Regions from separate parts of the Bacillus sp. ISL-75 genome, predicted to be linked through region 3. Evidence: riboswitches for the same ligand, from Rfam matches in the RefSeq annotation. Region 3 holds a riboswitch; each other region holds the start of a gene.
The links. A riboswitch is a leader RNA that binds a small molecule or an ion and turns the genes downstream of it on or off. The one in region 3 is predicted to bind cobalamin.
Positions count from the first base shown of each region.

Region 1: another riboswitch for cobalamin. It lies ahead of J7E63_RS12620 (ABC transporter substrate-binding protein); the one in region 3 lies ahead of J7E63_RS15975 ((2Fe-2S) ferredoxin domain-containing protein).
Region 2: another riboswitch for cobalamin. It lies ahead of metE (5-methyltetrahydropteroyltriglutamate--homocysteine S-methyltransferase); the one in region 3 lies ahead of J7E63_RS15975 ((2Fe-2S) ferredoxin domain-containing protein).
Region 4: another riboswitch for cobalamin. It lies ahead of J7E63_RS13880 (ribonucleoside-diphosphate reductase subunit alpha); the one in region 3 lies ahead of J7E63_RS15975 ((2Fe-2S) ferredoxin domain-containing protein).

Region 1 covers NZ_JAGGQX010000027.1:46,051-53,709, forward strand. Annotated here, with positions in the region: gene J7E63_RS12590 (cobyric acid synthase) at 1-242, opposite strand, end outside; gene J7E63_RS12595 (bifunctional adenosylcobinamide kinase/adenosylcobinamide-phosphate guanylyltransferase) at 239-811, opposite strand; gene cobD (threonine-phosphate decarboxylase CobD) at 793-1,869, opposite strand; gene cbiB (adenosylcobinamide-phosphate synthase CbiB) at 1,826-2,809, opposite strand; gene J7E63_RS12610 (heme ABC transporter ATP-binding protein) at 2,806-4,272, opposite strand; gene J7E63_RS12615 (FecCD family ABC transporter permease) at 4,276-5,337, opposite strand; gene J7E63_RS12620 (ABC transporter substrate-binding protein) at 5,303-6,268, opposite strand; cobalamin riboswitch at 6,463-6,655, opposite strand; gene ribH (6,7-dimethyl-8-ribityllumazine synthase) at 6,715-7,185, opposite strand; partial or broken gene ribB (3,4-dihydroxy-2-butanone-4-phosphate synthase) at 7,211-7,659, opposite strand, start outside.
Region 2 covers NZ_JAGGQX010000020.1:59,021-66,679, reverse strand. Annotated here, with positions in the region: gene J7E63_RS09575 (DEAD/DEAH box helicase) at 1-1,331, opposite strand, end outside; gene metE (5-methyltetrahydropteroyltriglutamate--homocysteine S-methyltransferase) at 1,820-4,111, opposite strand; cobalamin riboswitch at 4,289-4,469, opposite strand; gene J7E63_RS09565 (VOC family protein) at 4,589-4,984, opposite strand; gene J7E63_RS09560 (hypothetical protein) at 5,596-5,925, opposite strand; gene J7E63_RS09555 (tRNA dihydrouridine synthase) at 6,639-7,601, opposite strand.
Region 3 covers NZ_JAGGQX010000037.1:34,433-42,091, forward strand. Annotated here, with positions in the region: gene cobJ (precorrin-3B C(17)-methyltransferase) at 1-1,043, opposite strand, end outside; gene J7E63_RS15975 ((2Fe-2S) ferredoxin domain-containing protein) at 1,097-1,480, opposite strand; cobalamin riboswitch at 1,608-1,784, opposite strand; cobalamin riboswitch at 1,962-2,151, opposite strand; partial or broken gene J7E63_RS15980 (MATE family efflux transporter) at 2,348-3,649, opposite strand; gene nikE (nickel import ATP-binding protein NikE) at 3,744-4,553, opposite strand; gene nikD (nickel import ATP-binding protein NikD) at 4,580-5,407, opposite strand; gene nikC (nickel ABC transporter permease subunit NikC) at 5,423-6,256, opposite strand; gene nikB (nickel ABC transporter permease subunit NikB) at 6,253-7,197, opposite strand; gene nikA (nickel ABC transporter substrate-binding protein) at 7,215-7,659, opposite strand, start outside.
Region 4 covers NZ_JAGGQX010000030.1:30,672-38,330, forward strand. Annotated here, with positions in the region: gene J7E63_RS13860 (methylated-DNA--[protein]-cysteine S-methyltransferase) at 1-505, opposite strand, end outside; gene J7E63_RS13865 (formate/nitrite transporter family protein) at 874-1,698, shown strand; gene J7E63_RS13870 (VanW family protein) at 1,884-2,882, shown strand; gene J7E63_RS13875 (bifunctional metallophosphatase/5'-nucleotidase) at 2,986-4,743, shown strand; cobalamin riboswitch at 4,892-5,093, shown strand; gene J7E63_RS13880 (ribonucleoside-diphosphate reductase subunit alpha) at 5,239-7,515, shown strand; gene J7E63_RS13885 (ribonucleotide-diphosphate reductase subunit beta) at 7,549-7,659, shown strand, end outside.

The DNA.
Region 1 (7,659 bases), on a different contig from region 3:
TTTGGCTTTAATAGAATAGGGTTCATCCAAACGGTTGGCTCCACTCTAGCTGCTTCCGCCTGAATCCCTTGTGCTCTGCCAATTTCTTTACCGTCTTGTGTCACGTATGAGTTATTGGACATGTTTTGAGATTTAAATGGAGCGACCTTTACTCCCTCATTGGCAAGTATTCGGCACAACGCCGTTACGATTAGACTTTTGCCCACATCTGAAGCCGTACCCTGAATCATGATTCCTTTCATTGCGTTACTCCCTTCATTACAATAGGAATCCCTGCCTCCACTAAAAACACTAACTCCGCTTCCTTGACTAAATATTGATGGATTTGGCCCAGCAAGCGGCCATAGGTAAACACCAGATCATTGCCAAGTAACGGCTCGTTTAATACTTCATTACTGACGACAATTATTGTCCGAGCACGATTTTTTATCAAAGTAATCCCTGTAATCACATTTTCTTTAACCGTTTCTAAAAAACGTTCATCCCACGCTTGCTCAGAAGAAAACAATTCATTATTTAATAGAGTTGTGACACAATCCAACAAAATAACATCCTCGCCATGAAAGTCATCAGCAATTTTCCCAATTTGAACAGACTGTTCAAACGTTTTCCACCGGTAATTCGCTGAATCTCGATCGCGTTGGTGCTTTTCAATTCGTTCCTTCATTTCTTGATCAGAAGGAACACCGGTTGCCAGATAGGTAAGCTTGCAGCCTGTCTTACGAGCGATCTCTACTGCTTTCCTCTCAGCAAAGTTGCTCTTCCCACTTCTTACTCCGCCTGTTATGAAGATTAATGATGATGACGCCATTTCGCCAACACTTCCATTAGTTGATTATTTTCTTGATTACTTTTTATGGCAAACCGAAGCCATCTTCCCTCTAGACCAGGAAAATTAAAGGTATGCCTTGGAATGATGCCTTGATGTAGAAGAAACTCAAACAACGCAAACTGATCTTTGAAATGCGGATCCTTCAATAAATAGAAATTCACGTTGGAAGACGAAACCACAAATTCTTTCTGTGTAAAAAAGGCAAACAGCCTTTTCCGCTCATGACTAATATATGCCTGTGTCTCTTTAATAAAAAATTCATTTTGCAGACAAAGTTCCCCTGCTAATAACGCAATGGTATTGGTACTCCAATGTGATTGCAACTGGCTAAGGCTCGAAACAATCGCTGGCTGAGCGATTAAATATCCCAAGCGTATTCCTGGAATCGCAAACATTTTTGTCAGTGAGCGAATAATAATTAAATTTGAAAACTTGTTTATGTATGGAACCAATGATTCATATTCTATTAAAAAATCAAAAAATGCTTCATCCAAGATGACAAGGCAATCCCGCTTTTCACATTCCTCTATGATCGAAATAATCTTAGAGGCCGGATAGTAAATACCTGTTGGATTGTTTGGATTACACAAAAACAAAGCATCTGCATCCATCAAATTCGAGTGTAAATTGACCGAATTCAATTCAAAGTTGGGCTCCACTAGTTGATGGTAGACAATTTCACATTTGTTTGCCCGACATGCTTGTTCATATTCCGAAAAAGTGGGTTCCACGATGCCGACTTTTTTGCCGGCAAGCATACGGGCAAGCAGCGTAATAAGCTCTGCTCCTCCATTTCCAATTAGGATTGTATCGATCGGGGTCTGCTCCGATTTTGCAATCCTTTCCTTCAGCTGTGTTGCATAGGGATCTGGATAAACATTAATTTCTTGAAAAAAATCCGGCCATTTTTCTTTTAACACAGATGGCGGACCAAGTGGATTGATATTTGCGCTAAAATCAATAAACTGCAACGGGAGTGCAAGGCCCATTGCCTCATATAAATATTGAGGATTCGAGCCATGTGACGGCCAATTCAAGGACTATTCCCCCTATCCATAAAAATAGTAAAAATAAAAAGACCGTTTTGCTAAGAATTTGATTGGCCGTGATGATATGTTCCGCTTGGATGGTCTGAATGGGTTCACCCATTTTTGCCCGGTTCGATATCAATCCTTTATAATAATTGATTCCGCCAAGCTGTATCCCTAAAATAGCTGCGACAGCCGCTTCCCCCCAGCCGCTGTTCGGGCTCGGGTGCTTTTTCGCATCACGGAATAAAATCGCCCAAGCTTTTCTATAAGGCATCCTTACGGGACGTTTTCCTATCAGCATGATGATCCCAGTTAATCGACTTGGAACCCAGTTCATCACATCATCCCATTTTGCAGACGCCCAGCCAAACTCTTTATATCTAGCGCTCATGTGACCCACCATCGAATCACAAGTATTGGCTGCGCGATAAACCATCGCCAGCGGGGCTCCGCCAATCAGTGCCCAAAACAAGGGGGCCGTCACTCCATCACTAGTATTTTCGGCCACAGTCTCAATCGTGCCGCGAGCGATTTCACTCTCATCCAAGGAATCTGTATCACGGCCAACAATATAGGATAGTTTTTTCCTTGCTTCAGGAAGGTCCCCTTCTATTAATGGACGATAGACTTCTAGAGAAGCCACCTTCAAGCTTTTTTGAGCAATGCAAGTAGAAATAATCATACTTTCCACTAAAACACCAACAACAGGATGAAGCCTATATCCAATTAGAACTAATACCAAAACGATGAAAAAAACTAAGAGTAATATAAAAAGGAGCATGGCCACCCCTTTCCACCGCTTAGACTTGCCATTATTCCAACGTTTTTCAAAAAATGTTATCATCGTTCCAATCCATCTTACAGGGTGGGGCCAATCGGGTGGATCCCCAATAAACAGGTCAATAATATAGGCAACTGTGATTGAGATTAAATGATGGACGATCATTTGCATTTCCTCTTGCTGGATTTTTGAATCGCTTCGATCGTGCACTGATAAACTGCCTTGCTAATAAGCTTGCCTAACGGGGTAATCGTACCCGCAAATTCTAATACTTCACCCGTTTGAGTAGCAGCAATTAAGATACTATCTGTCGATGTACCGGTGGCGATCGTTCCGGTGACTTCATCGATTACCTTTAGATCATTCAATGCCTTAACCTTCGCTTCAGTTGCGGTCATGATACTTTGAATAAAAGCTTCCTCTGTCAGCTCTCCGCTCACAAAAATCCAGGTATTGATTGTTCCGGGTGTCATTTCAAATGTATGCTGTTCACTTTTCGAAGCATCAATCGCATTTCCTACTCCTGCTGTCACAACTGCAAATATCGAGAAACTATTATGTTCAAACCGCTTGTATACTACATCTTCGAGGACAACTGCGGTCATCATGCCAACAGTTTCCGAGGGTTCAAACCCGTTTGATTTTAAAAATGAAGCCATTTCTGAGCGATGGTCACTACAGCTGTAACCCTTGTGAACATGACGGTTGACAAATGTTTGGTGCCAGCCTGTTCCCGAACCAATCACTCCAGATGACATCGTCCTTAATGGCAGGGGGGATGTTAACTCAATATATTCTTCTGAAATATGCAGCATCGACTCATCTAGTTCAAAATCGACAACTTCCTTATTCACTTTTGGCAGTAAAACCATTTGCGGTGCAGCTACTTTAGGATGGGGATGTTTTTGAATGTCTGTATGATACACATCCCTTATTCGTTCTTCCCGAAGCACCTCATTCGGAATATGATCGATATTAATTCTTCCATTTTCGAGAAGGAGCAATCGATCACAATAAAGCCCGGCAAGGTTTAAATCGTGAAAAATAGAGATGACTGTTAATCCATTTTCTGACGTCCATTGTTTTAAGAAATCTAATAATTCCTTTTGATACGACAAATCCAAATGGTTCGTGGGTTCATCTAACAAAAGTATTTCAGGCTCTTGGGCCAAAGCTTGGGCAAGAAATACTCTTTGTTTTTCACCGCCTGATAATTCTTGAATATTTTTATTTTGGAATCTGGAAACACCAATTTGCTTCATTACTCGCTGGACAACCTCTTCATCGGCTTTATTCCAGGTTTGAAATAACCCCTTTTGATGTGCATAACGGCCAAGCGAGACCGTTTCTTTTACTGTGTAAGAGAATGATTGTGATGAATGTTGTGAAAGAACGGCAAGCATTTGGGCCAGTTGTTTTGTTTTGTATTCCTGCAGCCGTTTCCGATTGATAAAAATCTCACCTTTTTGGATAGGCAAAATTCCACTAAGCATTTTCAAAAGGGTTGTCTTTCCACTTCCATTTGGCCCCAATATCCCAAATAATTCTCCCTTTTTCACATCAAAAGAAATGTCTTTCAGAACGGCTTCACCCGAGTATCCACCGGAAACCTGTTGAACACTAAGCATTCTCTAACCACTTCTTTCCATCCTTTTTCTTTGGAGCAGGATTATTGCAAATACAGGTGCACCAATTAAAGCAGTGATGACACCAATCGGTAATTCAGTAGGAGATATGATTGTCCTTGAAATTAAGTCAGCTAAGATTAAAAAACCGCTTCCTGTTATGATCGATAAAGGAAGGAGATGCCGATGATCGGGTCCCCATAATAATCTAGATAAATGAGGAATCACTAACCCGACAAAGCCAATGGTGCCTGACACCGCAACCGCCGCTCCTGTTAAGATGGAGCCAGCTGTTAAAATAATTAGCTTTCTTTTTTGAACATTGACTCCTAAATGCTGTGCCCGCTCTTCCCCAAACGACATGGCGTTTAGTTCCTTTGCATTAAAAATCAGCAGGCCTGAGCCAATGATAAAAAATGGCAAAATGATCTTTATGTACTCCCAGCCTCTCATCGATACACTTCCTAATAGCCAGCCAATAATTTGCCGGAGCTCATCCCCAGTCAGTGCAATCATCAGCGAAATAATTGCCCCTAAGAAGGAGCTAAAAATTATCCCTGTTAAAATAATCGTTTCCACTCTCATCGAGCGCTCTATTTTACTGGCGAAAGAAAGGACTAAAAAGATGGTTAAAAAGGAAAATAAAATACTTAGCAATGGTAATGTGAAGGAACCAATAAAAGGAATCGATAGATGGAAAAACAGTGTCAACACCGCTCCAACAGACGCCCCGGAGGATACACCTAGTGTATAAGGATCTGCTAACGGGTTTCTTAACAGTCCTTGAAAGGCTGCCCCTGCAATTGCAAGAGAAGCCCCGACAAGACCTGATAAAATCACTCTAGGTAAGCGAATGTTAAGGACAATACTTGAATACATAGGGTCAATTGTCTCCAATGAAATAACCCCAAAAACTTTCGCACTGATAATCTTAATAATTGTTAAGATTGGAACCGAAACTGTTCCAATTGAAATCCCTAATAAAAAAGCTAGAACAAGGAACATTCCAGCTATTATATAGGCTAAATACTTATTATTTAAAAATCTCAGGATAGACAGCCTTTGCAAGATCTTCTACTCCTTCAACGATCCGAGGGCCTGAGCGAGTCACGCGATCAGAATCCACATCGACTACATGCTTATTTTTTACAGCGTTGACCGTTTCCCAGCCCTTTCTGCTTAAAACTTGTTCTGCCGGATTTTTAACATAGTACCCGTATGTTGTGACGATAACATCAGGATTCCGTTTAATCATCGCTTCTTGATCAATTTTAATCCAGCCTTCTTGATCATTTGCAAGGTTTTCAGCATTAATCGAACTTAGCATTTGATCCATAAAGGTATTCTTTCCAGGTGTATAAATTTCTGGAGCCGGTGAAACCTCAACTAATACCTTTTTCTTTTCTTTTATTTCCCCAGCCTTTGCTTTAATTTCAGCCAATTTATCCTTCATCCCTGTAATCATTTCATCGGCTTTCGCTGTTTCACCGGTAGCTTTCCCAATCATATCAATGGAATCATAAACTTGGTCAAAATTTTGCGCATCATTAACAACCAAAACGGTAATTCCGGCATCTTTAAGCTGCTGAAGCCCTGCTTCAGAATTATGAGCAGACGATGCATGTGCTAGCACTAAATCTGGTTTTAAGGAAATGATTTTTTCTAAGTTTATTTCCTGTCCGCCGATTTTTTCTTTTTTCGTCGCGGCTTCCGGATAATTATCGAAATCAGACACGCCCACCACTTCTTTGTCAAGTCCTAATGCAAATGCAATTTCTGTATTACTTGGAATTAATGAAACGATCTTTTCAGGTTTCTTTTCGATAATAACTTTAGTTTTGGTAGCATCTGTAAGTGTAACTGGATAGGTTATTTCCGCTGTTTTCTTCTCAACGCTGGATTTATTCTCTTCCTTAACTTGGTCTTTCTTTTCAGCACAACCTGCTAAAACTCCTACTGTTAATAATACTACTAACAGCAATGAATACAATTTCTTCATTTTTCTCCCTACTTTCAGTGTAATAAATATTATGTAACAAAAAATAAATCTTCTTGTGCAAAAACAAAATGGCTTGGATAAAAACAAAAAACATCTCCACTAAGTAATGGAGATGTTGGTATGATTAGATTCAGGTTACTAGCAATAAGTAAAGGGAGTCTAGCCTTCAACACCGTCCCATCCTCGTAGGTTTATTGGCGCACAAGTATTAGGCAGGTTTCCTGGCTCATGATCATCGCTTCCTATGCCTTCCCATCGTAGTCGACAGTGGCACCATATAGGTTGCTCTCATTTACAGTGGCGGGACCGCGTTGGCTTATACCAAACTTCCCTTTTAAGCTGAAAATCTCTCGAAAAGATTTTAGCACCTAATTTTTAAAAATATTTTTTGTTAAATTCATTATAGAAAAGTTGACATGAATTGTACATGTTTTTTTGCTATAATTTTATAGTTCAATCGTTCTGCACAAATTGGCCATTTCAATTGCAGCCGAAGCGGCATCCCATCCCTTATTACCCGCCTTAGTCCCAGCACGCTCAATTGCCTGTTCAATAGAATCCGTGGTTAACACACCAAAAATAACCGGAATACCACTACTTAAATTAATTGCGGAAACCCCTTTTGCCACTTCATTACAAACAAAGTCAAAATGAGGAGTAGAGCCGCGAATGACTGTGCCAAGCGTGATAACTGCATCATATTTTTTACTATTAGCCATTTTTTGGGCGATTAATGAAATCTCAAATGCACCTGGTACCCAGGCAATATCTACGTCTGTCTCACTGACGCCATGTCTTTTAAGTGCATCCTGTGCACCGCCTAATAGTTTACTTGTAATGAATTCATTAAAACGTCCAACCACGATTCCAACTTTTAATCCTGAGCCAACTAAATTTCCTTCAAAAATATTACCCATGAGTATGCCTCCTAAATTTGTTTTAAACTTCCCGCTTAACTAAATTTTCCTTGTTGTTTCGGTATTCTACTAAATCTTTAATCGTTATCATTTTAATGTTTAGCTTATCAGCAATTTTGCGCAGCTGTGGGACACGTGCCATCGTGCCATCGTCATTCATGATTTCACAAATGACACCAGCAGGCTTGGCACCGCATAAAATTGCAAGGTCTACAGCTGCTTCTGTATGCCCTGTTCTGCTCAAGACTCCGCCTTTTTTAGCAATTAATGGAAACATATGCCCTGGTCTTAAAAAATCAGATGCTTTTGATTCCGGGTCAACCATACTCAACACCGTTGCTGAACGTTCAAATGCAGAAATGCCCGTGGTAGAAAATTTATGGTCAATGCTTACGGTAAAAGCTGTTCGATTTGGATCCGTGTTCTTGGAAACCATTGGATGTAAGTCGAGCTTTTGAGCTAATGCCTCGTCAA
Region 2 (7,659 bases), on a different contig from region 3:
GGATTTATCTTATTTTCACCGTAATGGAATTCCAGTGAAGCATGGAGAAGATCGTCCATTCGGTCAACATAAATCCTTGCCTCCAGGGGAAATTTTACGATTTTGCTTGAGACGTTTTCCGTAATCTCCAATTGACCAATCTTATCAATTCTCGGTACCACCTGGGAGATAAACGGTTCAATTTGATCATTAGCGATTGGCAGTATAGGATTATTTGACTGATCAATTAGTTTTTTCAGTTCCTTGATGAGTAGCTGCTGTTCAACAGAAATCTTATAAAAGCGATGATCTGCTATGATATATCCATATAAATCTAAGTAGTTGAAAGTAGCTAGTGAAGTCAAGTCTAATTGAAACTCATCTGCTTTTCCTTTATCTAATTGAATCGTAAAAGGCAATTCAGATTGATAGATTTTAATCTGATTAAAAGCTTCCCTACCATTTTCAAAGTGAACCTCTCTGTTTTCAAGCTTTTTAAGAAGCTCATCCGCAACCATCGGGGGAATATTAAGCGCCCGTTCATCTGACGAACCATAGCTTCTATTAAAAGGAGTTTGGAATTCCTGGTATATCTCCTCATACTTAATGGCATCCTGCAAAAGATTAATAATCTCCTGATCGTTCGATGTAAACTCTTGTTCTGTCGGATTATAGGTAAAGCTTTTTGTTAACGGGTACTGCACCTGAATATTTATAGCCTTAAGATAATCCTTTATTTTCTTTACAACATAGGTTCTCTTTTGGCCTACCTTCATTTCTAATGTTAGAAATTGTTTTGATGAGTAGTACGGCTTATATACTTTCATTATCCATTCTACTAGTAAAGGCCCCTTAATTCTCTCTATCTTCTGTTCCTTACTTCCTTGTAAAATACTAGAAAAGCTTTGAATAAATTGATTAGTCAGTTGCTTGACATAAGCTGCTTGTCTTTCTTCCCTTTGCCTTTCTAGTTCCAATTGTCGATTTTGAAATTCCTTCTCCTGTATTCGTTTCCTATCAAGAAAACTTTGGTTATCGTTATGAGGGTTACTAAAGATAATTTCCCCCTGGGTATTGGCGTGAATTTTTAGCATAACTGCAGCAATATGTTTACATGGGTCCCAGTATTTATCATAGGCAGGACAATTGCAATCTGTGGAAATTCCGAACCCATCAGCCTCAATTGTCACTAGATAGGTTTTTGACCCTCTTACTTTTGCACCCCAGATATTTCTAACGGGATCATGATATAAATCTCTGACACGACCTTCTTGAAAGTAACCAAGCCCACGGCGGTAAACTGCATTTGTAAACATATCTTTTATATCAGCTTTTGTTAATTGCTCGAACATATACTTCCCTCCACCTAAAGCATCCAAGGAAATAGACTACTACTTTCATACTTTCCAATTATCTAATATTCTAGACTGTAATACTACAATTTTACTTATGTGAATTTTCTACAGTATTCATGGCATAACACTGGGGACAAAGGACAGGTATTGTTCGGTTCACAATAAATACAAAGAGGCAGGCATTTTTCAATGGGCTTTGGTCATCCGGTAATTACGGTTATGTTTCTATTCCATATGCCTATTTCAATTTAATATTTAAAATCAACATTATACTTTAAAAAATATGTCATGGCCCGAAGTTGTAAAATTCTGTCGAGCTTATTATAGCGAATAGCGACTTGGCACTGTTCGCCTGTGGCAATGCTTTCGAGATACTGCTGAGTCTACTTATTGTCCTTTCGAAGAACTACCTATATATAGCTTAACAAACCAAAGAGCCTTTCCAAAAATGGAAAAGGCCATTAATTTAATTGTTAAGATTAGATTTAAACAGTTTGTTGTTGCTGTTGGCGTAGTTTCCGAGCGGCTGACACCATATTTTTTAGCGATGCAATGGTTTCTTCTTCATGACGTGTTTTTAAACCACAATCTGGATTCACCCAGAACTGTTCTTTTGAAATAATTTCTAAACTATCGTTTAAAATCGCATTGATTTCTTCTAGACTTGGTACACGTGGACTATGAATATCATACACTCCTAAACCAATACCAAGTTCATATGGATTTTTTTTAAGAGATTGAATCAACTCCCCATGACTTCTAGACGTTTCGATTGAAATCACATCTGCGTCAAGGGCACGAATCGGCTCAATAAAGTCATTAAACTCGCAATAGCACATATGTGTATGGATTTGTGTTTCATTCTTCACACTAGAAGTTGCTAACTTAAAGGCATTTACACCCCATGATAAATAATCAGCCCATTTTTCTTTGCGTAATGGCAATCCTTCACGTAATGCCGGTTCATCCACTTGTATAATGGCAATGCCTGCATCTTCTAACGCTTGAATCTCTTCTCTTAGTGCTAAGGCTAGTTGGTTGGCTACTTGTTCACGTGAAATATCATCGCGGACAAAAGACCAATTTAAGATTGTGATAGGACCTGTTAACATCCCTTTCACATACTTAGACGTTAATTGCTGTGCCGCTTCTACTTCCTTCACGGTCATTGGGGCCGTCCACTCGACGTCACCATAAATAATTGGTGGTTTGACACAGCGTGAACCATAGGATACAACCCATGCTTTTTCTGTAAAGGCAAAACCTTCTAGCTTTTCTCCAAAGTACTCAACCATATCCGTCCGCTCAAATTCACCATGCACTAAAACATCCAGTCCTATTTCTTCTTGAATTTGAATCCAACGGGCTGTTTCACTTTTTAGAAACGCTGCATACTCAGCGTCTGTAATTTCCTTTTTACGCCACGCTGTACGTGTCCGTTTTACTTGATCTGACTGAGGGAAGCTGCCAATGGTGGTGGTTGGATAATCTGGTAAATCTAATGCCCTTTTCTGCAAAGGCTGACGTTCTTTAAACGTCATTGAACGAGCAAAATGCTCTTGTGTTACTTGTAATACTAGCTCTTTCACACGTGCATTTTTCCTTGCCTTATGCTGTGCTAATGCTTCAGTCGCTATCATACTTTGTGACACGCTCTTATTTCCTGTCCAAGCCTCGTCACGTACGTAAGATGCGATATGTGATAACTCAATTATTTTCTCATCGGCAAATGACAAAGCATTTGTCAGTATGGCATCCAGCTTTGTTTCTGCCTTCGTCGTCACAGGTACATGCTGTAAACTACATGAAGACTGAATCCAAGCTTCTTTTACACCGCTTAATAATAAAACAGCTTTTGTATTGAATGCTTTTTCAGCCAAATTTGCCCGCCAAATATCCCGTCCATTTACTATACCAATTCCTAATACTTTGTCTTGTGGGAAGCCGAGTTTTCGAAGTGAAGCCATATTCTCTTCGACACCATGTATGAAATCAAGACCAATCCCTGCAACAGGTAATTGAGACAGCTCTTCATACGCTGATAGTCCTTCAAAATAGGTTTGCAACATGATTTGTGCAGCCGGTACTTCTTCTGCTAATTGCTTGTAAATTTCTTGCACTAGTTTTACATCATCTGCTGTTAGTGAAAGGGTTAGTGCTGGTTCTTCCACTTGAATCCACTGTGCCCCAGCCTCTACAAGCTGTTGGAATACTTGTGCATATAGCGGTAAAAGTTTCAAAATAAACAGTGCTTTGGTTTTGGCATCGTATCCTTTCGCTAAACTAACAAAAGTAAAAGGACCGATTATTGTAGGCTTTGTAATAAGTCCTAATTCCTCTTTGGCTTCTACAAAATAATCTAAAATGTAGTTTTTGGTTAATTGTAATGACTTACCTTCATACTCAGGTACGATGTAGTGATAGTTGGTGTTAAACCACTTTGTCATCTCACAAGCCACAACATGGCTTGCCCCACGGGCCATTTCGTAATAAGTGGTTAGATCGACTTCACTACCTGTCCACTTATAACGATTTGGAATCAATCCGAACATTGCCGCATGGTCAAGCATACGGTCATAAAGGGTAAAGTCCCCAACTGTTAGTAACTCTAAGCCTAATGATTGCTGGCGCTTCAAATTATTCAAGCGAGTCGCTTTCATCTCGAAAATAAATTGCTCCTCTGATATCGCACCCTTCCAAAAAGATTCTAAACAACGTTTCCACTCCCGATTATCACCAATGTACGGGTAACCAATAGCAGTACTTACTAAATTCATTTATCATTTCTCCTTTTTTAGATTACAAATTCCCAAATACGAAAAAGCCATCTCCACAAAATGGAAATGGCTTTACAATCAAGTTAAAGTTTGCTTAAAAAACATGCATAAACATAGCTACTCATAACTCGTTTGTCGTACAAATGAATGTCACCACCTATTTCCACGTAGGTATTTGGTGTGTACTGGAAATTGGCAGGTCTCCTGGCTTATCATCATGGCTCCTCACACCTTCCCATCATTTGACAGTGGTATTTGTGATTCACTCCGATTTACAGTTGCGGGACAGCGACGGAATTACACCGTTCTTCCCTATTAAGCCAAGCCTTAGCTTGGCACCAATTCTTACACGATATGTAATTTTCACTAACTATAGCATATTAATAATATGAAGTACATAATTTTCTGAAAAGTATTCAGCATGATGAGAGTTCTCTCGCTCACCTTAGGATTCTCTGATATCACATATCATGGGTTCTATTTTGCATTCGCATCGGGTTGATGAATTCCGAATATATTGCCTTCGGTATCAATATAGTATCCTTGCCACGCCATTCCAGGCAGGGCATATTTGGCCATTGCGACCTTGCCGCCATTCTCAATAATTTTAGCTTCCGTTACATCGTAATTTTCCACTCCCATTGTACAAGCAAATGCATTCAAAGCTTGGTTTGCTTCCGGTGGAGCACTTTGCCGCTGCATCAAAGCACCATTGATCCCAGGTTCATTCTCATCGCCAGTCACTGCTCCAAAGTATGGCATTCCTGCATACTCACTCCAATCTTGAAATGACCATCCGAATACCTCTCCATAAAACTTCTTTGCCCGTTCCATGTCATTGACATGAATTTCGAAATGAACTAATCTTCCCATGATTGCCTCCTAATTAAAAGTAATTATATTCCATTCTAGCAAGTTAGTACTTATGTATATCTTGAAGTTAAGATGCTTCATCTTATGTTAGCAAAACTAAGGGTGAAGCCATCTTTTCAATTTGAGCCAAAGCTTAATATATTTCCTCTTTATTATAGGATAATTGTTGAAATATATTCAATTTTTATAAAAATGAAATAATTTTACTTATTAGTTCCTGTTTGATATTCTGGCCATTTATTGAGAGAGGATTTTGGTAATAAACTTCCGGAATTGCACACAATTCATTTGCTTTCTATTCATATCCTAATTCCGTTAATCAGCATACAGGTTTGTTAAATTTAGAAGGCATAGATCTACCGTGATATAATAAATACGCATTTTTTACTTTTTCCCAAGCTAAATTTGCTTGAATTTTATTAAATTCATACATGGATTGGTAATAAGATAATAAATGTCTAAATTTAGCATGTGTTTTTTGGGGGATAAAAGAAATTCATAAGATTATCTGGAGATGGAATGCAAATTGTTACATTATGAAGGTAATTGCTACTATAGAGTTATATGGATACGCAGCGAAATTGAAGAATTTAGCAAATAGTCTTAAAACATTAGCCAAAATACACTCTTACACTACCTTCTATTTTTGCTGTTGCTAAACAATTCTGTATAAAATTCAGGATTTGTTTTTGATCCCAAGTTAAGAAATCACTTTCTGACAGTGAATCACCATTTTTATAAAATTGTTTGTAGACATTCATAGCCTTTTCAATTTGTTGTATCGAGAATATAGAACTATCGCCTGATCCACTAACTCCTGCATAGTAATTATTTGCATCAAGTAAATTATACAGTATGGTAGCATTATAATTCCCCATGCTAAAACGAGCATAAGCAATTTCTTTTCCAGCTTTATTGTATCCTGATATATCGTGACCCATTAATTATCCTCCTTCAGATATAAATTTACTTACCAGAAATAATTAGTCTTAGGAAACTTATAATGATAATATGCCTACATGGTTTACCTATCCTTTCAGGTCTATTTTTTTTATTAAACAAATTTCTTGAAAATAACATTGAAGAAATGGGTGTTAAAGCAGAAAAATGTGAAGATTCAATAAGGATGTTGTTCATAAACGTTTGCATAATTTCAAAGTTGGATTTATTCTTCAAGGGTTTCATAAAATCTTTGTTTTTATGGGGAAAATGATGGAGGACAGAAACGTCAAAATTTGAAAAAGTAATTATTTTATTGTCATGTATCCATTTTGATACCTCCTTCAGATAAAATAATATCACATTAGAATTCATATAAATTTAGTCTTTTCAAAAGCTTTTCTACAATTATGTGAACATAATAGTAAATCATTAAAGTACCTTTAAAAGGCAACACCCAAAGGGTTAGTTGCCTTCTTTTAATATGAGGTGCGCCACATACTCCACATGTATTGAGTGTATGTGGCAACACAAGATGCTGGTGGGTTTATTACATTTTTAAGACCTTTTTCTTTCAGAAAACAGACTTTATCAAAACAAACGTTGCCGGCTGTAACGGAACTTCAAACTGAATAAAATAAGTACACATGAGTTGATGTGATTCATTTTTTCTCTAAATTTTTGAGAGTTACATCATTTCACTGTCCCCGTCCCATCAACATTCTTTTCCAAAGTTATCAAGCAATGCACGCACTTCATTTGTTGATTTCGTGTTCATCAATTGATTTCTTAATTCACCAGCTCCACGGAATCCTTTGACATAAATTTTGAAAAAGCGATGAAGCCCTGTGATTGAACGTGGCAGTGCTTCCGCATATTGATCTTGAAGATCAAGCTGCAGTCTTAGAAGATCAAGGTATTCTTTACTGCTATGCTCTTTTGGCTCTTTTTCAAAAGCAAAAGGATTTTTAAAAATACCTCGCCCGATCATAACGCCATCAATACCATATTGTTCAGCAAGCTGCAGCCCAGTTTGACGGTCAAGAATGTCTCCATTGATTGTTAGTAGCGTATTTGGTGCGATACGGTCACGTAATTTTTTGATTTCCGGAATTAGCTCCCAATGCGCATCTACTTGGCTCATTTCCTTTCTTGTACGTAAATGAATAGAAAGGTTCGCAATATCCTGTCTTAAAATATGCGTTAGCCACTCCTCCCACTCATTTACATCCTTATAGCCAAGTCGTGTTTTCACGCTGACAGGCAGTCCACCCGCTTTTGCTGCTTGAATAAGTTCTGCCGCAACGTCTGGACGCAGAATAAGGCCACTACCTTTCCCTCTCGATGCCACATTCGGTACAGGGCAGCCCATATTAATATCGATACCTTTAAATCCTAGCTCTGCCATGCCAATACTCATTTGACGGAAATATTCGGGATTATCCCCCCAAATATGTGCCACCATTGGCTGTTCATCTTCTGTAAAAATCAAACGGCCACGCACACTTTTCATGCCCTCTGGATGACAATAGCTATCCGAGTTTGTAAACTCTGTGAAAAATACATCCGGGCGACCGGCTTCACTTACTACGTGACGAAAAACAACATCTGTCACATCTTCCATTGGTGCAAGTACAAAAAATGGTCGTGGTAAATCACGCCAAAAATTATCTATCATTAAAAACTCAAATCCTCTCACAATGGATACAACTTCAAACTCTCGGTCAAAAAATATA
Region 3 (7,659 bases):
ACCATCTGAGTCGCGGTAAATTTTTTATTGGCGACCCCAGGGCTGATCGCTACCTCAAAAATAGATTGAAAGTCTTGCTTCACCGTTAAACCTTGGGATAGGCCATAGTTCTCACCAAGGATCATTTGCAAAGCTTCCTCAGCCAGCTCTCTTGGCGACTCTTTCACTGAGGTTGGGGTGACTAGTTTCTTGTTCACCGATGTTACATCTTCCATTTGCTCCAGTGCCCATGGTTCGGCTTCCTTTTGCAAACGTTGATGCGGTTTCAACGGCTGTATTGCCTGATTTAATGTATACTTCCGCTGATAACCGCGCGGAGTGATGATCAAGCCGTCATAGAAAAATGTGGAAGAGTTGCCAATTAAAACGGTGGTTAACATGCCAATTTCATGTTCGAGCATCTCTTGTAAATTGGTTAAGACGATCTTTTGACTATCACGGTAAGCACTCTTTACCAATCCTACAGGAGTTTCTGGCGAGCGATATTTTAGTAGAATTTTTTGAGCTTCCATGATCTGCCGTGTTCTTCTCCCGCTTTTTGGATTATATAAGGCAATCACAAAATCAGCTTGAGCGGCCGCTTCGATTCGTTTCTCGATTATGCTCCAAGGTGTCAAATGGTCACTTAAGCTGATCGTACAGGCATCATGCATAACCGGCGCGCCTAATAAAGCAGCACAGGAGTTAATGGCAGAAATACCAGGGACCACCTCCACTTCTACCCCTGAGTCTTTTTTCCAGCCTTTTTCGATTAGCACTTCGTAAACCAGTCCTGCCATTCCATATACACCGGCATCACCGCTCGAAATGACGGCTACCGTGTTACCGAGTTCTGCCTGTTTCACTGCCTCCTGGGCCCGGCTCACTTCTTCTGTCATTCCTGTGCTGATGATTTGCTTTCCACCTATTAATCCCTTGATTAAATCAACGTAGGTTTTGTAGCCGATGATGATATCACTTTCTTGGATGGCTTCTTTTGCCCGTCCGGTGATATGTTTTTCATCACCAGGGCCAAAACCAATAACCAATAATTTGCCTTTCACACTATTACGCCACCTTCCAAAATTTCAAACTAGAATCCAGCTACTATCCGCTGTTAAATCTTTTCTTTAACCGCTTTTTGTACTCCTGCGATACATTCCGACCCTTCTGTCTGTATGAATCCTTCTTCGGAATATTGATAGATCGCATGCTCCTGAAGGCAATGACCTTCCGCCAGATGACGCCTTACAATCGTAGTTCCCACTTCTGACGTCACGTTTTTATACCAGGTCCCATCTGGATAAACAATAGCAACGGGAGCGTCCTTACATCTCCCATTGCATCTCGTTCTTGTTGTATGTACGAGTGAATCTAAGTTTAAATTGGTGATTTCATTCCGAATCGCTTGTGTCGCTTCCTCCCCACCCTTTCTCATACAGCTGCTGCCGTTGCAAATGAAAACATGGTGTTTCGTCCCTTGTAAATTCCAAGTAGTCATGTCACACTCTCCTTTTCGTTTTTTACGTAAAAAAAGCACCCCTATGGACATAGGGGTGCAGAATATATACACACAAAAAAATAGCGATGTATGTTCAGCACTTCTACCTATGTTCCCGTAGGTTGATGGAAGTTATTAGGTAAAGGCAGGTCTCCTGACTTAGGTTCATCATTCATTGCGTCTTCCCGAATTCCTTCAGTGACATCTGCAATGAACTCCCCATACAGTGGCGGGTACCGTGACGGATTTAAACCGTACTTCCCTATTAAGCACATATTCGTGCACCTATCCTAATCTATTCAATTGTTAAAAAGGCTTGTTCCTTCTAAAGCTAAACTATGCGAATTAAAAATGATTTAGAATCATCCAAACGAAAAAATCCGTTCAACATTAGTTGAACGGATAAAACGTCAGAACAAAGAAAGTTAATAAATAATCCTTTTTGTCCAAACGTTCCATCTTCTCAACCCCCGAAGAAATCGAAACATTAAAAGTTAAGACAGGTCTCCTGACTTGTGTTTCTTCCTACTTTAGACCCTTCCCGAATCGTCAATAAAATAAACGCTCCGGTGGTTTGTCTATTTCGTCCACACTTACAGTTGCGGGGACAGTTCTGGCCTTTCACCAGATTCCCTATTAAGCCCTAAGGCATCTTAACTAATTGTTAACAAATTCATATGTAATTTTAAGAGATATTAATTATACTAGTCTAACAAATAGAATATTTCAAGTGCTTTTTTAATTGGTGTTAGAATTGATCCTTCCTCTATAGATATTTCATTTGTATGCCTAGCTATTTTTTATTCCTCCTTGTTACATGACAAATGATTCATTTTAGAAGTAGCTGTAATTTTTAGATTCCTTTGTTTATAATAATAATCTTTTATTTAATCTAGGAGTATACATGACCAAGAATCCAGAACGCCCAAAAGTGTATAGAATGAAAGCCAGCCATAGGCCATGATTATGCCAGATAGGTGTTGCCGTAAATTGTATAAGGATATATAAGATCATTGCGTAAATCATAGAGTTTCGAACAGGAGCAATTTCAGTTGCACCTGTGAAGACACCATAAATGACAAGGCCAAAACACGCGGCAAAGGGGTAAAGGATAAGCCATGTTCCATATGTAGTTGAAAGTTCGATTACACTTGGTAGATTGGTAAAAAGCCCAATAATTTTTTCTTGAAATAATCCATATATACAAGCTATCACAAAAGCCGTAATCACCGACCATTGCTTTGATAAACTAAGTGTTTTTTTATATAAATCCTTGTCGTTTGCTCCTACCGCTTTGCCGACGAGAATACTCGTGGCATTGGCAAACCCCTCAAAGAAATAAGCCATAATGTAATGAATTTGAAATAGAACCGCATTGGCCGCTAAAAAGTTTGTACCAAACGAAGCACCTTTTGCTGTAAACATATTAAAAACGACTAATAAACAAATCGTTCGAATAAACAAATCCTTATTCACGTTAAACATCTTTTTCATAGACTGTGTATCTATAAGTTCTTGAACGGATGGTAACCTCCATTCAAACGGTGCTGCCTTCATCACAATGAACAGCCCTACTATAAAGGCTGTCACTTCAGCAATCAAAGCGGCAGCAGCAACCCCTTTTACAGCAAAAGAAAAGACATGGACAAAAAGAATGGCCAAGATCATATTCAAAACATTCATTAAAACTTGTAGTATTAAAGATTCTTTAATCTTAGCCATCCCCATTAGCCAGCCAAGGATAACATAGTTCAGCAATGTAAAGGGTGCTCCCCAAATTCTAATTCGAAAATATTCAGCTGCAAACTGACTGACATCAGAATCATTTGAAAACAATATCAAAGCAACATATTCAATCGGCCATTGCAAGAGAATAAAACACATCCCAACCACAACAGCTAATAAAAATGGACGCGATAAAGCAAGTATTCCTTAGGCTTGATCGCTTGCCCCATTCGCTTGTGCGGCAAAAGCAGATGTACTAACCCGTAAAAAACCGAAAACCCAATACAAGGTATTAAAAATAAGAGTCCCGACTGCAACTCCTCCAATATATGCCGCATCAGGAAGCTGTCCCACAACGGCTGTGTCTACAGCACCTAATAAGGGCGTTGTCATGGTCGAGATTGTTAGGGGAATCGCCAAAGTGAGGTACGCACGATGATTCATTAGGAATTTCCTCCTTCTATCCATTCAAATAAGACAATAGCCCCGATTATGCAAATGAAATCGAGGCATTCGAAAAGTGTTTATAATGTTTAAATTAAACAGGTCTAACCGAACGAAAACGTGGGTGCTCGGCCAGCATTGAATCTCTCATCTCATTTACTACCGGATGTTCAGAAGTAAAAAACTGTTTTTTTGCATCGTAAAGCTCGACCAATGTTCCTTTTTCTAGTACACCTAATCTATCACTAATCGTATAAGCAGCTTTAATATCATGCGTAATAAAGAGATATGATAACCCGAAGTCTGCTTTTAACTCCTTGAGTAATTCTAAAATAAGGGTTTGATTCACCATATCTAGACTACTGACGGATTCGTCTAAGACAATCAGCTTTGGCTTGAGTGAGATGGCTCTTGCAATATTGATTCTTTGCAATTGGCCACCGCTAAATTGATTAGGGTATTTTTTTAAGTCCGCATCACTTAGACCTACCCTTTCTAATAATTCAATAACGGTTCGGTTTTGCTCAGCCACTGTTAGCTTTTCATAGTTTTCTAGCGGCTCTGCAATAATTCGTTCGGCCGTCATTCGAGGGTTAACCGATGAGTATGAGTCCTGAAATACAGCTTGAAGATCACGACGAATTTTTTGACGAGTATGCTTATCTGCGGTATATATATCATGCCCTTGAAACAGAACCTGTCCACATTGCGGCCGTTCCAGACCAAGAATCACTCTTCCTAAGGTACTTTTACCAGCTCCGCTCGTACCAAGCAAACCTAAACAGGTCCCTTCCTCAATAGAGAGAGAAATGTCGGAAAGTGTTTTTTTAGAGCGATCTTTCCAGTTGAAAAACGTTGGAGATCCAAAGCTATGGGTTACATCATTTACTTGTAATAAACTCATTTTTTCACCCCTTATAAATGCCTAAGTCAAGCCAAATGGATGACAGGTTCATCTAAATGTACTATTGACCGTGCATTTAAAAGTTTTTTTGTGTACTCATGCTCCGGCTCATCAAATAATTGGAATACACCAGCTTTTTCTACTATTCGACCATTTTGCATAACGGCAACTTCATCAGCCATTTCAGAAATGACACCGAGATCATGGGATATTAATAATATGGCTGAGCCATATTCAGAGCGAATTTTATCTAAGTGGTACAGCACTTTCTTTTGATTATTTACATCAAGTGCGGTGGTCGGTTCATCGGCAATAATGACCTCAGGATGTAAGCATGCTGCAATAGCAATCATCACCCGTTGAAGCATACCACCACTCAATTGAAAAGGATAGTATTTTAATAGCTTAACAGGATCTGGTAAGTTCACATGATGCATCGCCTCAATGGCAAGCTCTGTTGCTTGTTTTTTATTCCAATGTGTATGTGAACGAATGGTTTCAATAAGTTGGTGGCCAATTGTAAAAACAGGCGTAAATGCATTCATCGGATTTTGCATTATAAAAGCTATATCCTTACCACGAATCATACGCATTTCTTTCTCTTCTAAACCGTTCAATTCGCGTCCTTTTAATACGATACTGCCTTCAATCGTTGTCGTTTTCCGATTGAGAAGCTGAAGAATGGACATACTCGTAACGGTTTTACCGCATCCACTTTCCCCAACAAGACCCAGTACCTCCCCACGCTTCAGTTCAAAATTGATATCCTCAACAAGCGTGGTAGCACCCGTTTTTGTTTTTACCTGTACATGTAAATCTCTCACTTGTAACACATTCGACTGTTCTGTACCCAACATTCTCATTCCTTTTTATGATCGACGTTTGACACCGTAACGTTCGGATAACGCTTCGCCCAATAAATTGAAGGTCACAATTACGAGCATAATCATCAAACCTGGAAAAAGCATTAATTCAGGATTCGTCCGAATATACGACTTTCCTTCGTGAATCATCGCTCCCCATTCAGCTGTAGGCGGTTGTACTCCTAAACCAAGAAACGACATGGCGGATATATCCATGATGGCCCAACCCATTTCTAATGTACCCATGACCACAAGTGGCGGGAGCACATTTGGGACAATATGATTTTTAATGATCTTCCATTGCGATGAACCGCTTATTTTCGCCGCTGCAATAAAGTTTTGTTCCTTCAGACTTAGAACCATTCCTCGGAACATTCTCGCGTAATATACCCATTGCACAAGCATCAGCGCTAAAATGACCTGCGAAAGTCCAGGACCGAAAATACCAACCAGTCCAAGTATAAGGATAAGACTAGGAAAAGCCATCACACCATCACAAAATCTCATCAAAACCTGATCCACCCAGCCGCCTTTATATCCAGAAAAGGTTCCAATCATTAAACCAATCGTTAAAGATGAAATGAAAATGAGCATGGCAAAGCCTAAAGATATTCGTCCCCCATATAAAAGGCGTGATAAGTTGCATCTTCCTAAATGATCCGTTCCTAATGGGAATTCCCAGGAGGGAGGCTGTAGTTTATAAACTAAATTGACCGCAATCGGATCATTGGGTGCGATCCAGGGAGCTAATAACGTGATGATAAAAAGAATCCCTAATATCATGGTACATATCGGAATCACTTTTTGACTTATAAATATCCTGCGTAAACTGGTTATCATCGTTGTTGCCCTTCTTTCTTGGATATGCGCGGGTCAATAAACATTTGAAACAAATCCACCATTAGGTTGCTAAATATAAATAAACTAGCGGCTATTAGTACATAGCATTGAATGATAGGTATGTCACGGTTAAAAATCGCTTCAATAAAATAACGGCCAAACCCAGGCCAAGAAAAAACGGTCTCCACGATAATCGTTCCTGTCAGCAGTTTCCCAAGATTCATCCCCAGACCAGTAATCATCGGGGAAATGGCAATTCTTAACACATGCTTGGCCATAATGGTTTTTTCTTTTATCCCCCTTGTCCTTGCGAATAGCACATAGGGCTCTTGTAAATTTTCAAGAATACTAGCACGCAACAATCTTGTGTACATCGCTATTAAAGGAAGAGCAAGCGTAATGGATGGCAATACAAGATGTTGCCATGTTCCAAACCCCTCAACTGGGAAAAGATCAAGTTTTACAGAAAAGAAAAAAATCAATAAATAACCTAGCCAAAAAGAAGGAATGGATGCCCCGAAAAAGGAGAGTATGCGACTGAAATGATCCATCGCGCTGTTTTTCTTTACTCCTGCCAGAAAGCCAAGAGGGACACTGACAAGCACCGCGATAAATAAACTCCCTAGCGCTAGCTGGAGGGTTGCTGGAATTCGGTAGATCACCTCGTCCCAAACGGGCTTATTCGAAACATAAGATATGCCAAAATCAAGTTGGCATATCTTCATAATAGAGTTTACATATTGAATGAAGAATGGTTGATCTAAACCAAACTCATGTCTTTTCTGGGCCAAAATCTCATCGGTCGGTTCGATATGTGCTGCTGTTAAATAAGCCTCGGCCGGATCCACCGGTGAAAAGTGAATCATTCCAGTTGTTAGAAGTGCGGCCAAAAGAAAAACCGGGATAATGGACATTATTCGTTTTATAATATAATTGCCCATAATAGCCTCCTACCTGCTTACTGCTCGATGATAATTCCTGTGAATGGATTTTCGTCCCGATTCGCAGAGAAATTGAAGTTCGTGACATCTTTTTGATAAATCGCTGTTTTCTTAATATAAGAGATAGGAAGAATTGCTCCTTGGTCCTGCAGTGATGTTAATATAGATGTGTACAGCTGTTGACGTTCATTTTCGTCAGTTGTCTGAGGAACCCGGGCTATTTGTTGGAGTAATTCCTCTTTGTTTGGATAGGCTGAAATGGCTTCATTAAATCCAAATCCTTCTTTTGCCACAATGTTTATAAATGTATGCGGATCATATGGAGCACCGTAATTACTAAAGAAATTAATATCAAACTTATTATCTTTAAATCTTTGAACTTGAACAGCAAGCTCTACCCCAACAATATTTAATTTCACACCAATGGCAGCCCATTCTGATTGTAGCGTTTCTGCCATTGCT
Region 4 (7,659 bases), on a different contig from region 3:
CCAAATCTAACAGTTTTTCCTTCATATCTAAACCGCCGCGAAAACCAGTTAACTTCCCGTTCTTACCAATCACACGATGACAAGGAACAGTAATTAATATCGGGTTTGCCCCAATTGCAGCGGCAACGGCACGTACCGATTTAGGTTTCTGCAGGAGTTCCGCGATTTCTGAGTAAGTATGTGTGCATCCATAGGGAATTTCATTTAATACGTTCCAAACAGATTGTTGAAAGAGAGTCCCGTGAAAATCGATTGGAAAGGTAAAAGACGTGAGCTTTCCTTGAAAATATTCGGTGAATTCGTCTACAAAAGGTTGTAATTTTCTATCATCACGCTCCAAAAGGTGATGCGGGAGTTTTTTTTGGACCCAAGTCACCAGTTCTTCGAAGTCCTTATGATTGGACCCAACATAACAAAGTCCATCTACCGTTGCTGCGAGATACATTTTCCATGGACCATATACAAACAAACTCCAATAAATTTTCTCCATTGTATAAAACTCCATTCTTTATTCCTTTCGGATCATATGGCGATACTCTGATGGAGTATGGCTGGTTATTTTTTAAAAAGTGTAGCAAGATGGGTCGGGTTTGGGATACCGACTAACATACTGATCTGTTAGACCATTCGTCTCCGTTCGTAACTCCTGTAGTGTTTCTATACTCTTTACCATATCACCTTGGAATCAGTATACCTCTATTAAGTAAGGGAAGTAAGCTATTTTGAATATAAAAGCAAGATTACAAAGGTAAATGTAAGCGCTCTAAAATAGTTAAAGAAATATTCACAGGATTTTAGAAGAATTTGTTATAAAATAGAAGTATGTTAAATGTTTCACATACTAAATGGTTCATTTAAAAAGGAGTATATCATATGGGATATAGTAAACCCGAAACAATCATGGAAATTACCGTTGAAAATGGAGTGAAAAAATCAAAATACCCTCCTTTACAAACACTGATATTAGGTTTTGAAGCAGGTGCGTTCATTGCTTTAGGTTATTTACTTTTCATCCGTGTCACAGCAACTTTAACAGGAAATTTAGAGGGGTTAAGCAGTTTGATTGGTGCGTCTGTCTTCCCAATCGGCCTTATCCTCACCTTGCTTGCAGGTGGTGAGCTATTAACAGGAAATATGATGGCTGTGCCGCTAGCTCGAATGGCGAACAAGATTAGCACTAGACAGGTTGTCTATAACTGGTTTCTTGTTACGGTGAGTAACTTTATCGGAGCTATTTTTGTAGCATACTTTTTTGGACATCTGGTTGGACTTACCGAATCCGGCCCCTTCTTGGAAAGAACGATTAGTATTGCTGACCATAAATTAGAAGCAACCTTTCTCCAAGCATTCGTTTCGGGGATTGGCTGCAATTGGCTGGTGGCAGCGGCAGTGTGGCTTTGTTATGGGGCAGACGATATGGTCGGAAAAATTGCAGGTATTTGGTTTCCAACGATGGCATTTGTCGCAATCGGATTCCAACACGTTGTAGCGAATATGTTTGTGATTCCTGCAGCAATATTTGCCGGCCATTTTACTTGGCTAGGATATATTGAAAATTTTATCCCTGTCTTTCTTGGCAATGCGGTTGGCGGATCTGTCTTTATCGCACTCGCATATTGGCACGCCTATAAGAAAAATGAACGAACATATTCGGAACCAAAAGTGGTTCAACCAATGATGAAAAGCAGCGTAAGATAATTTACAGGTCAAAAAAATCATATATCTTCACTGATTAAGCTCCTTACACCTAAGGGGCTTTTTGCATATTAATCAATACTTATAAGTCATATTGACATGCAAACGGGAATAAAATCCAAGAATGAATGGACTTCGTTGGAGGTCAGCATTTACTGCATGAAAATAAAGGATAAGAGGTAGGGGAAATGACAAAGAGCTCGTGGCTAGTATCAATTTTATTAATCTGTAGCTTAATAATTATTGCCGGATGTACAGAAAAAACGAAAACAGTAAAGAAAGTTGAAGAAAAAGTATCTGAACAAGGACAACAAAAGCCCAATAAAACACCACCAGAACCACAGAAAGAAGAAAAACCAAAACCAATTACGGTAAATGTCATTGATCCGAATACAAATGCTATTTTGGAAACCTTTTTACCGGTGGAAATGGGTTTTGGAACCGATAATGAAACCTATAAAAAGGAACTTGAAAAATGGGCAAAGGATTTAGCAAGAGGGACGGAAAGTACCAAAGGATATGACCAACGAATGGTTCTTGATAAGATTGGCTCCAATGGTCAAATCATTAAAGGCAAACCAAGAATTATCTTAGAGGAATCAGAGTTAGTTGAAAAGGTCATAACAGCATCGGCAACGGGTGGAGATATTGAACTACCTTTATATGTGACCGAGAGCGGTTATAAACCTGAGGATGTTGACCAGTTAGGGGAAGTTGTCGTGGCTAGCTTTACAACCAGATTTAATAGCGGAGTTGTAGGCCGATCAAAGAATATTCAGCTGTCGGCACAGGCCATTAATAATATCATTGTCGGAGCGGGAGATATTTTCTCATTTAATACTACTGTAGGTCCAAGTGATGCCGCCCACGGATATCAAAAGGCGAAGGAAATTGTAAATAAGCAATTAGTCGACGGTATCGGCGGAGGAATTTGCCAGACGTCATCAACCCTATTCAATGCAGTGGACCAGGTAGGTGTTAGTTATATTGAAAAACATCACCATTCCTTGTCGGTTGGGTATGTACCTGCTGGCAGAGATGCAACCGTATCTTATGGTGGACCGGATTTTCAATTTCAGAATACCACCGGGGCCCCATTTATCATTAAATCCATCTATAAAAAGGGAACCTTAACCATAGAAGTAAGGACATCCTCAACCTACCAAAGTCTGATAGTCAAACAATAATGAGTGTCAGGCACCAAACTTCTTTGGTGCCTTTTCTGCATATTCCTAACCTGCAAGGAGAAAAATACCTTTGGTTCTTTTAGAAAATTGTAGGAGGAATAGTATGAAATTGTTTCAAAAAACGTTTCTTTCCTTATCGATCCTAGCACTTGTGGCGATAACGGGAAATCAAAGTGCTTCAGCTCGTGCCCTAAGGGATATGGATAATCAATTTCAAACTGTTACTAAGCCTCAAGTTGTAGAGGTTAGCAGACAGAAACCAACTATAGGAAAGGATCAAGGGTTATCTGAAGAATATCATGGACATAAATCCAACCGTCCAGAAACGGTCAATCCCAAAAAGGGAAAGCCACCGGCCGCAAATAATCGTTTCATTCAGGTCCAACTATTAGGGATTAATGACTTGCATGGCCAATTAAATGTGACTCGGAAAGTAAACGGGAAACCGGCCGGTCGGGTCGATTATTTAGCAGCCTATTTAAAAAAGCGTGAAGCAGAAAATAAAAATACGCTATTGGTTGAAGATGGAGACATGGTTGGGGCCAGCCCTCCAATTTCGGCCCTTTTACAGGATGAACCAACAATCGAGATCTTGAACAAGCTGGGTTTTGACATCGGTACTGTTGGTAATCATGAATTTGATGAAGGCTTAACGGAACTGATGCGCCTCATAAAAGGGGGAACACATCCGAAAACAGGCAATTTTGCAGGTTCAAACTTCCCATGGATTGTTGCCAATGTGGTCAATGAGAAAACAGGAAAAACGATTCTGCCTCCTTATCAAGTGATCAAAGTAAATGGGATACCCATTGGTTTTATCGGTGTGGTAACTACTGAGACTCCAACGCTTGTTGTCCCTAGCGGTGTGGCAGGATTAAAATTCACGGATGAAGTAGAAGCAATTAATCAGAATGTAGCGGAATTGAAAAAACAAGGAGTAAAATCGATTGTCGTTTTAGCCCATAACCCAGGCACTTCAGGTCCAAACGGAGAAAATCCAGCAGGGCAGCTTGTCGATATCGCAAACCGGGTCGACGATGAAGTGGATATCATCTTCGGAGGCCATAATCATGCCTATATGAACGCAACGATTGACAATAAACTAGTTGTTCAATCCTATTCCTATGGAACTGCTTTCTCTGATGTTGATATTGAGATAGATCCTAAAACAAAGGATATTGTCTCAAAAAGAGCTGAGATTGTAACTACCTTTCAAGAAGGAATCGAGCCCGATCCCGAAATAAAGAAAATGATAGAAGGCTATGAAGCAAAAATAAAACCGATAGTTAATCAAGTTGTTGGCTCTTCATCTGAAAGTCTGACGGCCAAGCATAATGAAAATGGCGAGTCAGTACTTGGCGATTTCATTGCGGATGCACAAAGGAAAGCGTTGAATACCGAATTAGCCTTTATGAATCCTGGCGGCATTCGAGCTGATATTGATCCTGGCGACATCTCCTGGGGAGAAATATACACGGTACAGCCCTTTAATAATGACCTTGTCAAAATGTCGATGACGGGACAGCAGATCCGAGAATTGCTCAACCAGCAGTGGGGGGCAACAAAAACGAACATGTTGCAGATTTCTGGCTTAAGCTATACTTGGGATCCAAATAAACCAGAAGGGCAAAGGGTAGTGAGCATCAAGCTTCCAGATGGCACGGAAATGGATCCTAATAAATCCTATTCTGTGACAGCGAATATTTTTCTTTCTGGAGGCGGAGATGGATTTACTGTATTTATCCAAGCTGAAAACAAAGAAGTCGGTCCCGTTGACCTTGATGCATTAGTTAACTTCAGTAAAGCCCAGCCAAAACCGTTCACTTATGGCATTCAAAATAGAATACAAAAGGTTCAGTGACATCCTTGGTGTTTTAAAAAAAGGTTCAGGCCAGATAGGTTTCATTTTTATTTAATAATAGACTTGAATTATTTTGGTGACTATACTATTATTTAAATTAATTGATTCACTATATATTGTTTCAATAAATAATAATCAAACTATATATTGTGTTAGCCTTAAGAGACGATGCCATTGTGGCTTAATAGGGAATCTGGTGTAAATCCAGAACTGCCCCCGCAACTGTAAATGCTGACGAAATGAGCAAACCACTGTATAAGAAATGTCTAATCTATTAGGTACTTATATGGGAAGGGTTCAAAGTAGGAAGAAGCATGAGTCAGGAGACCTGTCTTTCTTAAGATGTTTCAACTTCTTCGGGGATTGAGAAGATGAACGGTGGCGACAGGAGGCATTGGATTTTTTTATTCCTTTTGTAGTGTATCGTTTCATCCGCTCAATTACCGTTGAGCGGATTTTTTTATTATAGGGGGAAATGTATTGATAACTAAGGAGATTCAAACAGAATTTAATTACGTATTAGAATCTATTAATCAAGTTTCAGAAAAATATCAGATAGATACTACGGAGCTTAAAGAGCAAATTAGTAAACTGGATGAAACAGAGGGGGAAGCTAATCACCAAGCTTTATTATATGCTGTGAATCAAATTGCAATAGACCAACCAAATTGGACATTTATCGCTGCCCGTTTATATCTGAATGAATTATATAGAAAGTCAGCAAAAAATCGAGGCTATAATCGTTCTTTAAAATATGGAGATTTTTATAGGTTAATAAAAGAATTGACTGATACCGGGATATATTCTCATAATTTACTTAGCTTATATAGCAAAGATGAAATCGAGCAACTAGCAAAAGAGATAAATCCAGATAAAGATTTATTATTTAATTACATAGGGTTATTTTTACTAGCGGATCGCTATCTGGCTCAAGATCATAATAGAAATGTATATGAACTCCCGCAGGAGCGGTTCATGATTATTGCCATGACGATTATGAAGGATGAAAAGGAGTCCATCCGCTTACAACTTGTAAAGGAAGCGTATTGGGCACTTAGTAATTTATATATGACGGTTGCTACCCCCACTTTAGCGAATGCAGGCAAAAGCTTTGGGCAGCTTTCCTCCTGCTTTATTGATACAGTAGATGATTCCCTTGATAGCATCTATTTAAATAATTGGGATATTGCTCGGCTAAGCAAGGATGGCGGAGGTATAGGGATTTATTATGGTAAAGTTCGTGCCCTTGGTTCCGATATAAAGAAATTCAAAGGAAACTCTTCCGGAATTGTACCATGGATTAAATTGTTAAATAATACAGCTGTCAGTGTTGATCAGTTAGGTCAACGTCAAGGTGCCATTGCGGTTTACCTAGATTTGTTTCATAAAGATATCATGAACGGTTTTCTCGATTTAAAAACCAATAATGGGGATGAACGCCGTAAGGCCCATGACATTTTCACGGGTGTCACCATACCAGACCTGTTTATGCAAAAATTAGAAGAGAAAGATGAGGATGGAAGAAGTATTGGGCAGTGGCATACATTTTGTCCCCATCAAGTAAAACAATTTATGGGCTGGAAGGATGAAAAAGGGAACCTGCTAGGACTTGAGGATTTTTATGATGAAACGGATGTTAAATTCTTTACAGAGAAATATGAAGAGGCCGCAGGTAACCCGCTTCTTCCTCGTAAAACCTACCGTGCCATGGATATTATGACACGAATCATGGTTGCTCAATTAGAAACAGGAACACCATACATGTTCTATCGTGATGAAGTAAACAGGCAAAATCCGAATAAGCATGTATTGGGTACGGGCCGAACTTCTATTTACTGCAGTAATTTATGTACAGAAATTGCTCAAAATATGTCCGCAACGACCATAGTAAACGAATACCAGAATGAAGAGGGCAATATCGTGATAATTCGGAAGCCTGGTGATTTCGTTGTTTGTAATTTATCGTCTATTAATCTGGCAAAAGCAGTCCCTGCAGATGTTTTAGAGCGTTTAATTAGGATCCAAGTACGAATGCTCGATAACGTGATTGATTTAAATACAATCTCTGTTGGACAGGCTCAACTTACAAATAAAAAGTACAGAGCCGTGGGTCTTGGTACATTTGGATGGCACCACCTACTAGCTCTTAAAGGGATTTACTGGGAATCTGAAGCAGCGGTAAATTATGCAGATCATCTGTATGAGGACATTGCATTTTATACGATCCGTTCATCAATGGAACTAGCAAAGGAGAAAGGGTCTTATAGTCTATTTAAGGATTCAGAATGGCATACAGGAAGTTATTTTGAACGGAAAAATTATCAATCGAAAAGATGGAATGACCTAAAAAGAGATGTCGTCAATCATGGCATTCGGAATGGTTGGTTAATGGCTATTGCTCCCAATTCATCCACAGCGAAAATTGGAGGTTCCACTGATGGAATCGATCCTATCTATTCTGTTGAATATGCAGAGGAAAAAAAGAATTTTAAATTTAAAGTTACTGCACCGGATTTAAACCATATCACATATGACTATTATCGTCGCTCGCGACATGAATTAGATCAAGTGTGGAGTATTAAACAGAATGCGGCACGTGGGCGTCACATTGATCAGGGCATTAGCTTTAATTTATATGTTAGGCACGATATAAAAGCAAAGGACTTACTTAACCTGCATATGGAAGCTTGGAAGCAGGGACTAAAGACAACGTACTATGTTAGAAGCACATCTCAAACAGAAATTGACGAATGTGATGCTTGCCATAGCTAACATCTTTTAGAATAGATTGGAGAAGATTATTTTATGGATATTCATTTACCGCTATCAAGAATAAAACTGTTAAATCCCGAGTTTCCCAATAAATCAACCGGTATTATTAATGGAAAATCATCAGGCTTACTCAACTGGAATGAT